DNA from 2 places in the Variovorax sp. PDC80 genome. Region 2 is predicted to be linked to the other one. Evidence: predicted binding sites of a transcription regulator. Region 2 holds the regulator's gene; the other holds the start of a gene.

Region 1 (4,434 bases), on a different contig from region 2:
GCCCGGCCGAGTACTTCTCGCTGATGGTGCTGGGCCTGATCGGCGCCGTGGTGCTGGCCTCGGGCTCGCTGCTCAAGGCGGTGGCGATGATCGTGCTGGGCCTGCTGCTGGGCATCGTCGGCACCGACGTGAACTCGGGCGTGGCGCGCTTCAGCTTCGACATCCCCGAACTGACCGACGGCATCGGCTTCGTGGTGATCGCCATGGGCGTGTTCGGCTACGGCGAAATCATCGGCAACCTCTCGCAGCCCGACGACGAGCGCGAGGTCTTCACGCACAAGGTCAAGGGCCTGTGGCCCACCAAGGACGACTTCAAGCGCATGACGCCCGCGGTGCTGCGCGGCACGGCCCTCGGTTCGGCCCTGGGCATCCTGCCGGGCGGCGGCGCGCTGCTGGCGGCCTTCGCGGCCTATGCGCTCGAGAAGAAGATCAAGATGCGCCCGGGCGAAGTGCCCTTCGGCAAGGGCAACATCCGCGGCGTGGCCTCGCCCGAGTCGGCCAACAACGCCGGCGCGCAGACCTCCTTCATTCCACTGCTGACGCTGGGCATTCCGCCCAACGCCGTGATGGCGCTGATGGTGGGCGCGATGACGATCCACAACATCCAGCCCGGCCCGCAGGTGATGACCAGCAACCCCGAGCTGTTCTGGGGCCTGATCGCCTCGATGTGGATCGGCAACGCGATGCTGATCATCCTGAATCTGCCGCTGATCGGCATGTGGATCAAGCTGCTGACGGTGCCCTACAAGTTCCTGTTCCCGGCGATCGTGCTGTTCTGCGCCATCGGCGTGTACTCGACCAACAACAACACCTTCGACGTCTGGATGGTCGCGATCTTCGGCTTCGTCGGCTACCTGTTCCTCAAGCTGCGCACCGAGCCGGCCCCGCTGCTGCTGGGCTTCATCCTCGGGCCGATGATGGAAGAGAACCTGCGGCGCGCGCTGCTGCTGTCGCGCGGTGCCTGGAGCGTGTTCGTCACGCGGCCGCTGTCGGCCGGCCTGCTGGTGGCCGCGGCGCTGCTGCTGGGCATCGTGCTGCTGCCTGCGGTGAAGTCCAAGCGCGAGGAAGCCTTCGTCGAGGATTGAGCGCCCCGCGCTGTTCGACTGAGCAAGAGGCCCCGGTTCGCCCCGGGGCCTTTTCTATTTAAGGAAGGCGTCGTACGCGGTCTTGAGGATCAGCGCGCTGACCACGACCATGAACACGATCCGCACGAAGCCCGCGCCGTGCCTGAGCGCCACGCGCGTGCCGATCAGGCTGCCGGCCACGTTGGCGACCGCCATCGCCAGCCCGTAGTGCCACCAGACGTGGCCCTTGAGCGCGAGCAGCAGCAGCGCCGCGCCGTTGGTGAGCACGTTGATGACCTTGGCCGAGGCCGAGGCGTTGAGGAAGTCGTAGCCCATCCAGCGCACGAACAGGAACACCAGGAAGCTGCCCGTGCCGGGGCCGAAGAAGCCGTCATAGACGCCGATGCCCAGGCCGATGCTGCAGGCCGCGAGCGTCTCGGCGCGGCCGGTGAAGCGCGGCGCGTGGTGGCGGCCCATGTCCTTGCGCGCCAGGGTATAGAGCAGCACCGCCAGCAGGATCGCCGGCAGCGCGCGGCGCAGGAAATCGCCCGGAAACTGTGTGACGCCCCAGGCGCCGACCAACGCGCCGCAGAAACCGGCCAGCGCGGCCGGCCACAGCGCGCCCCAGCGCATCTGCACGCGCTGGCTGAACTGCGCCGCCGAAGCGGCCGTGCCCCAGATCGACGCGCTCTTGTTGGTGCCCAGCAACGTGGCCGGCGGCGCGCCGGGGAAGGCCGCGAAAAGCGCCGGCACCAGGATCAGTCCACCACCGCCCACGATCGCATCCACGAACCCCGCGAGCAGCGAGGCCGCGGTCATCAGCCACATTTCCATGGCCGCGATTGTCGCACCGAGATCGCTATCAAAAGAGTAGCTACAAACAGAACTACAGTCGGCCGTTCCGCCACTTTTCATGACAAGGATTCGGGGCACCGATGCGACAGCGACAGGCAAAAAAAAGCGCCGACCAGCGGCGCTTTTCAATCTGTGAACCAGGCTCTCGGATGTAGCCTTTTGGATGATTGTTCTTGTCGATCGGGAATTTGTCTCCTCGGCCCTCGGCAGCACGAGCAGGGCCCGTTCGCGAGTGGCTGGACTTTAGGGGGTGCACCGCCGCAGTGCATTGGGAATTACCCGCTTTGCCTTACTTTCGCGCACGGCGTAGCAAACCAAAGTGTTTCATGCGGTTAACGATGGTGGCACGACTTGTGCACAGAGTCCGGACCACCACTCCAAGAAGAGACCGCCGCCATGGCCCTGGTACCGCAAGCCTCCATCAGCGCCGCGGACACCGCGTGGATGATGACCTCCACGGTGCTGGTGCTGCTGATGACGCTGCCGGGCATCGCCCTCTTCTATGCCGGCATGGTGCGGCGCAAGAACGTGCTCGCCACGATGGCCTGCGTGGTCGCCATCGCCGCGGTGGTGTCGCTGACCTGGTTCGCGCTCGGTTACTCGCTGGCCTTCACGCCCGGCTGGCCCTGGCTCGGCGGCACCGGGCGCTTCTGGTTCGCGGGCTTCGACTACCTGAAGGACGCCGGCACGCTGGCCGTGAGCCACGTGGCGCCCAACGTGCCCGAGACGGTCTACGCGATGTTCCAGCTGAGCTTCGCGATCATCACCACCGCGCTGGTGCTCGGCGCCTTCGTCGAGCGCATGCGCTTCTCGGCCGTGCTGTGGTTCGCGCTGCTGTGGAGCGTGCTGGTCTATGCGCCGATCGCGCACTGGGTCTGGGAGCCCGGCGGCTGGCTCGCGCAGATGGGCGCGCTCGACTTCGCGGGCGGCTCGGTGGTGCACGTCAATGCGGGCGTGGCGGGGCTGGTCTGCGCCTATGCGCTGGGCCCGCGCCGCGGCTATGGCCGCGAGCCCTTCGAACCCTACAACCTGGCCTTCACCATGGCCGGCGCCAGCCTGCTGTGGGTGGGCTGGTTCGGCTTCAATGCGGGCTCGGCGGTGGCGGCCGACGGACGCGCGGGCCTCGCGATGCTGGTCACGCACGTGGCGGCCGCCGCGGGCGCCGCGAGCTGGATGATCGCCGAGTGGACGGTGCGCCGCAGCCCCTCTCTGCTGGGCCTGTGCTCGGGCCTGGTCGCGGGGCTGGTGGCGATCACGCCGGCCGCGGGCTTCGTCACGCCGCCCTCGGCGCTGGCCATCGGCGCCATCGCCGGCCTGGCCTGCTACTGGGGCGCCACCGGCCTCAAGCGCTTGCTGGGCGCGGACGATTCGCTCGACGTGTTCGGCGTGCACGGCATCGGCGGCATCGTGGGCGCGCTGCTCACGGGCGTGTTCGCCGACAAGGCCATCTCGGGCGCCAGCGGCAACGTGCTGACGCAGGCGATCGCGGTCGGCGGCGTGGCGGTCTACAGCGCGGCCGGCACCGCGATCGTGCTGTTCCTGGTGCGTGTGCTGGTGGGGCTGCGCGTCGATCCCGACAGCGAGGTGCAGGGGCTCGACCTGGCCCAGCACCGCGAACACATCGGAGGCTGAACCACGATGGATGGCCACGTCCTGTCCGAAAGCGAGCGCATCGCGCTCGCGGCGCGCCTGCACGTGGCCCTGCGCCGCAAGCACGGCCGCGTGACCGACACCGAGTGGATGGCCGTCAATGCCGAGTACGCCACCGAGATGGTGCGCTTCGCGCGCGCGCATGCGGCCGAGACCCACGACGACGAGCTCGCGGCCATCGCGCTGCGGCTCGAGCAGGCGATGGAGCCGCTGGCGCGCGCCGCGCGGCTCGAGGCCGCGGCGCGGCTGCCCGACGGCAGCGGGCGGCAGCCGCCGCCGAAGTACATCGGCGGCCTGCGTTAGGCGCTCTTCGCGAGCGCGGTATCGCGGATCGCCTGCAGCGTGGTCGACGGCGTGATCGCCTCCGGATCGAGCACGCAGTGCAGGATCGCGGGCTTGCCGCTGGCCCGCGCGCGCGCCAGCGCGGGGCCGAACTCGGCGGTGCTCGTCACGCGCTCGCCGTGGCCGCCGAACACCTCGGCATAGCCGCGGAAGTCGGGGTTCTTCAGTTGCGTGGCGCTGATGCGGCCCGGGTAGTGGCGCTCCTGGTGCATGCGGATGGTGCCGTACATGGCGTTGTCGAGCAGCACCACGAGGATCGGCAGCCCGTACTGCACCGCGGTCGCGAACTCCTGGCCGTGCATCAGGAAGTCGCCGTCGCCCGCGAACACCACCACCTCGCGCTGCGGCCACAGCCGCTTCGCGCCGACCCCGGCCGGCAGGCCGTAGCCCATCGAGCCGCTGGTGGGCGCGAGCTGGCTCGCGAAGGCGCGGAACGGCCAGAAGCGGTGCACCCAGGTCGCGAAGTTGCCCGCGCCGTTGCAGAAGATGGTGTCGTGCGGCAGCACCTCGCGCAGGTGCTGCA
Region 2 (4,434 bases):
GGCCGTCACCAACTACCTGATCGGCGAAGCCCGCAAGGGTTGAGACCGGTCTCGCGGCCCTGGCCGCTCCGCCGCCGGGAGGCCGGAATCCCATCGAGGGTTCCGGGGCGGCCGGGCCGTCATCCAGCCGGTCGGCAGAACGCGGGGCGATCCCGCGGGGTGCCGTGCCCGGGTTCGCCGCCCCCGGGGCTTTTTCATCCGCGCGCATGGGTCTGGCGCGATGGGCCGCATACAATGCAGAGCAAGTTTCGTGCCTCTATGACATCGCACTCTCACCCCACCTCCTCCCTTCGCCGCACCGGTCGCCTCGTGCTGGCCGCGCTGCTGCTGGCTGGCTCCGCCGCCGCCGCCCTGGCCGAAACGGCCGACCGGACCAAGCCGATGAACATCGAATCCGATTCGATGCGCTACGACGATCTCAAGCAGACCAGCGTCTTCACCGGCAACGTGGTGGTCACCAAGGGCACCATCATCATCCGCGGCGCGCGCATCGACGTGCGCCAGGACCCCGAGGGCTACCAGTACGGCGTGGTCACCGCGGCGCCCGGCAAGCTCGCCTACTACAAGCAGAAGCGCAACGGCAACGGCGACGAGTGGATCGAGGGCGAGTCCGAGGTCATCGAGTACGACAGCCGCGCCGACAACGTCAAGTTCATCCGCCGCGCCGTCATGCGCCGCCTGGTCGGCGCCACGCCCAACGACGAGAGCAGCGGCGCGCTGATCGTCTACGACCAGAGCAACGACACCTACACCGTCAACGGCTCGACCGTGCCGCCCAATGCCGGCGTGTCCGCGCCGGGTGGCGGTGGCCGCGTCAAGGCCATCCTCACGCCGAAGTCGGCCGCGCCGGGTGCGCCCGGCGCCGCGGCGCCGGCCACGCGCCGTCCCGCGGCCCCGGCGCCCACGCCGGCACCGGGCGCCGGACTGCGCTCCACCACCACGCTGAGCGGCGAAGGGGAAGAACGCAAGTGATCGAAGCCGCCGGAACCCAGGAAGCCAACGGCGTGCCGGGCAGCCGCCTCGTCGCGCGCGGCCTGCAGAAGAGCTATGGCAGCCGCAAGGTGGTCAAGGACGTCTCGCTCGACGTGCAGAAGGGCGAAGTGGTCGGACTGCTCGGGCCCAACGGCGCCGGCAAGACCACCTCGTTCTACATGATCGTCGGGCTGGTGCGCGCCGACGCGGGCGAGATCTCCATCGACGGCGAGCCGATCGCCCACATGCCGATCCACCGCCGCGCGCGCATGGGCCTGAGCTACCTGCCGCAGGAAGCCTCGATCTTCCGCAAGCTCACGGTCGAGGAGAACGTGCGCGCGGTGCTCGAGCTGCAGCGCGAGCCCGATGCCAACGGCCGGCCGCAGGCGCTGTCGAAGCAGCGCATGGAAGAGCGCCTGTCGGAGCTGCTGGCCGACCTGCGCGTCGACCACCTGCGCGATTCGCCCGCGCTCGCGCTGTCGGGCGGCGAACGCCGCCGCGTCGAGATCGCGCGCGCGCTGGCCACCCAGCCGCGCTTCATCCTGCTCGACGAACCCTTCGCCGGCATCGACCCGATCGCGGTGATCGAGATCCAGCGCATCATCAGCTTCCTGAAGGAACGCGGCATCGGCGTGCTGATCACCGACCACAACGTGCGCGAGACGCTGGGCATCTGCGACCACGCCTTCATCATCAGCGACGGCCATGTGCTGGCACAGGGCACGCCCTCGGAGATCGTCGACAACGCCGAAGTGCGCCGGGTCTACCTGGGCGAGCACTTCCGCATGTGATGACCCTCGTGCAAGTCATTTCCTGAGGGCATGAAACAAGGCTTGTCGCTGCGCGTTTCGCAGCATCTCGCGCTGACGCCTCAGCTGCAGCAGTCGATCCGGCTGCTGCAGCTCTCCACGCTCGAACTGAGCCAGGAGGTCGAGCAGATGCTCGACGAGAACCCCTTCCTCGAGCGCACCGCCGAGGAAGCCGCGCGCGAGGAGTTCGGCCTCGACGCCGCCGACACGCCCGCGCCGCGCGAGGACACCGAGCGCGAGGCCGAGAGCGACTACGCGAGCGCCGCGCCCTCGACCTCGACCACGTCCACCGAGACCACTTCGTCGTCCGAGGCCGAGCCGGCCCTCGACTCGCCCGAGCGCGAGCCCGACTGGGAAGGCGACGGCACCGTCGACATGGCGCCCGACGACAGCGAGTGGGGCAGCGACGCCCCCGCGCGCAACAACAGCAGCACCGGCGACGACGAGCGCGCCGATGCCACCGAGCTCGCGCGCAGCCAGGAATCGCTGCAGTCCTTCCTGCACCGCCAGGCGCTGAGCCTGCGGCTCAACGAGAACGACAGCGCCGCGCTGCGCTTTTTGATCGAGTCGCTCAACGACGACGGCTACCTCGAGGATTCGCTGCCGGCGCTGGCCTCGGGCCTCGCGGGCGACGACAACGACCAGTTCGACGAGCTGGTGCACCACTTCCAGGTCGCGCTGGGCCTGCTGCAGAGCCTGGAGCCCGCGGGCGTGGGCGCGCGCGACCTCGGCGAATGCCTCGCGATCCAGCTGCGCGCGCTGGCCGACGAGGACGAGACCGAGGACGAGGAGCTGGTGCGCAAGACCGCGCTCGCCATCTGCAAGCAGCCGATGGAGCTGCTCGCGCGGCGCGACTTCAAGCGCCTGGCCACGCTCACGCGCACCAACGAGGAGCTGGTGCGCTCGGCGCTGCAGATCATCGCGCGGCTGGAACCCAAGCCGGGCCGCCGCTTCGTCGACGTCGAGCGCAACATCGTCATTCCCGACGTGATCGTCACCAAGACCGGCCGCGGCACCAACGTGAAGTTCCGCGTCATGCTCAACCCCGAGGTGATGCCGCGGCTGCGCGTGCACGACATCTACGCCGGCGCGCTCAAGTCGCACAAGGGCGAGGGCAGCCAGGCGCTGTCGCAGCGGCTGCAGGAGGCGCGCTGGTTCATCAAGAACATCCAGCAGCGCTTCGACACCATCCTGCGCGTGAGCAACGCCATCGTCGAGCGGCAGAAGAGCTACTTCGTGCACGGCGAACTCGCGATGCGCCCGCTGGTGCTGCGCGAGATCGCCGACGAGCTCGGGTTGCACGAGTCCACCATCTCGCGCGTGACCACCGCCAAGTACATGTCCACGCCCTTCGGCACGGTCGAGCTCAAGTACTTCTTCGGCTCGGCGCTGGGCACCGAGACCGGCGGCAATGCCTCGAGCACCGCGGTGCGCGCGCTGATCAAGCAGTTCGTCGGTTCGGAGAGCGTGAAGAAGCCGCTGTCGGACAGCCAGATCTCCGAGATGCTCAAGGAGCAGGGCATCGAGTGCGCGCGCCGCACCGTCGCCAAGTACCGCGAGGCGCTGCGCATCGCGCCCGCCAACCTGCGCAAGGCCCTGTAGAAAGCCGCCGATGGCCCGACGCCTGCTGTCGCGCTGTGGGCCCTGGGTGTTCGCCATCGCGGCCGCGCTGCTGGCCGCCGGTTGCGCCACCTTGCCCGACGAGGCCCCGCGCGCCCCCGCCAGAGCCATCGCCGTGTCGAAGGACACCGCGCTCGGGCGCATCGCGCTGGCCGCGCAGCCCGACCCCGACCTCAGCGGCTTTCGCCTCATGCCCGGTGGCGACTTCGCCTTCGACACCCGCATCCAGCTCGCGCGCCGGGCCCAGCGCACGCTCGACGTCCAGTACTACCAGATCGAGAACGACGAGACCGGTCGCTACCTGCTGCGCACCCTGCGCGATGCCGCGCAGCGCGGCGTGCGGGTGCGCGTGCTGATGGACGACCTCTACACCGCGGGCGAGGACGAGCTGCTGCGCGGCTTCGCGGCCACGCCCAATGTCGAGCTGCGCCTGTTCAACCCGTTCCCGGCCGGCCGCGGCAGCCTGCTCGCGCGCTTCACGGCCTCGCTGTTCGACTTCAGCCGCGTCAACCGGCGCATGCACAACAAGCTGTTCATCGCCGACGGCGCGATGGCCGTGGCGGGCGGGCGCAACATCGGCAACCAGTACTTCCGGCGCACCGCGGGCGAGAACTTCATCGACCTCGACACCTTCGTGACGGGCGCGCTGATCCCGCGCCTGGGCAGCCTGTTCGACCAGTACTGGAACAGCCCCTACGTGCGGCCCGTCGAATCGGTGGTGGCGAGCGCGCTGCCTGCCGACGAACTGCGGCGCCGCTTCGAGGCCGCCACCGGCCCCGACACCACGCCGCCGCCGCCGAAGCCCGCGCCCAACGACCTGCTGGGCTACGGCCCGATCGCCGAGGACCTCGACGCCGGCCGGCTCGGCCTGATCTGGACCACGGCCGAGGCCTATGCCGATTCGCCCGACCGCGTGATCGGCAAGACCGCCTCGTACGGCGGCGTGCCGCTGCTCGACGTCGACAGCGTGCGCTACAACGTGGTCGAGCAGATGCGCCGCGCGCGCAGCGAGGTGACCATCGTCTCGCCCTAC

What was found. Region 2 encodes sigma-54, which starts transcription at its own class of promoters, with help from an activator protein. Its sites were predicted from a motif close to TGGCANGNAANCTGCTTT; they were not measured.
Region 1: BM109_RS29625 (ammonium transporter) is a predicted target of sigma-54. The motif match lies at 2,262-2,279, and genes of this name have one in related genera.

The regions. Positions count from the first base shown of each region.
Region 1 is NZ_FOWG01000012.1:15,520-19,953, forward strand. Features, by position in the region: gene BM109_RS29615 (tripartite tricarboxylate transporter permease) at 1-1,085, shown strand, start outside; gene BM109_RS29620 (sulfite exporter TauE/SafE family protein) at 1,140-1,898, opposite strand; gene BM109_RS29625 (ammonium transporter) at 2,316-3,551, shown strand; gene BM109_RS29630 (hypothetical protein) at 3,558-3,872, shown strand; gene BM109_RS29635 (thiamine pyrophosphate-binding protein) at 3,869-4,434, opposite strand, start outside.
Region 2 is NZ_FOWG01000011.1:190,703-195,136, forward strand. Features, by position in the region: gene BM109_RS28870 (thiol:disulfide interchange protein DsbA/DsbL) at 1-43, shown strand, start outside; gene lptA (lipopolysaccharide transport periplasmic protein LptA) at 259-972, shown strand; gene lptB (LPS export ABC transporter ATP-binding protein) at 969-1,763, shown strand; gene BM109_RS28885 (RNA polymerase factor sigma-54) at 1,794-3,383, shown strand; gene BM109_RS28890 (phospholipase D family protein) at 3,394-4,434, shown strand, end outside.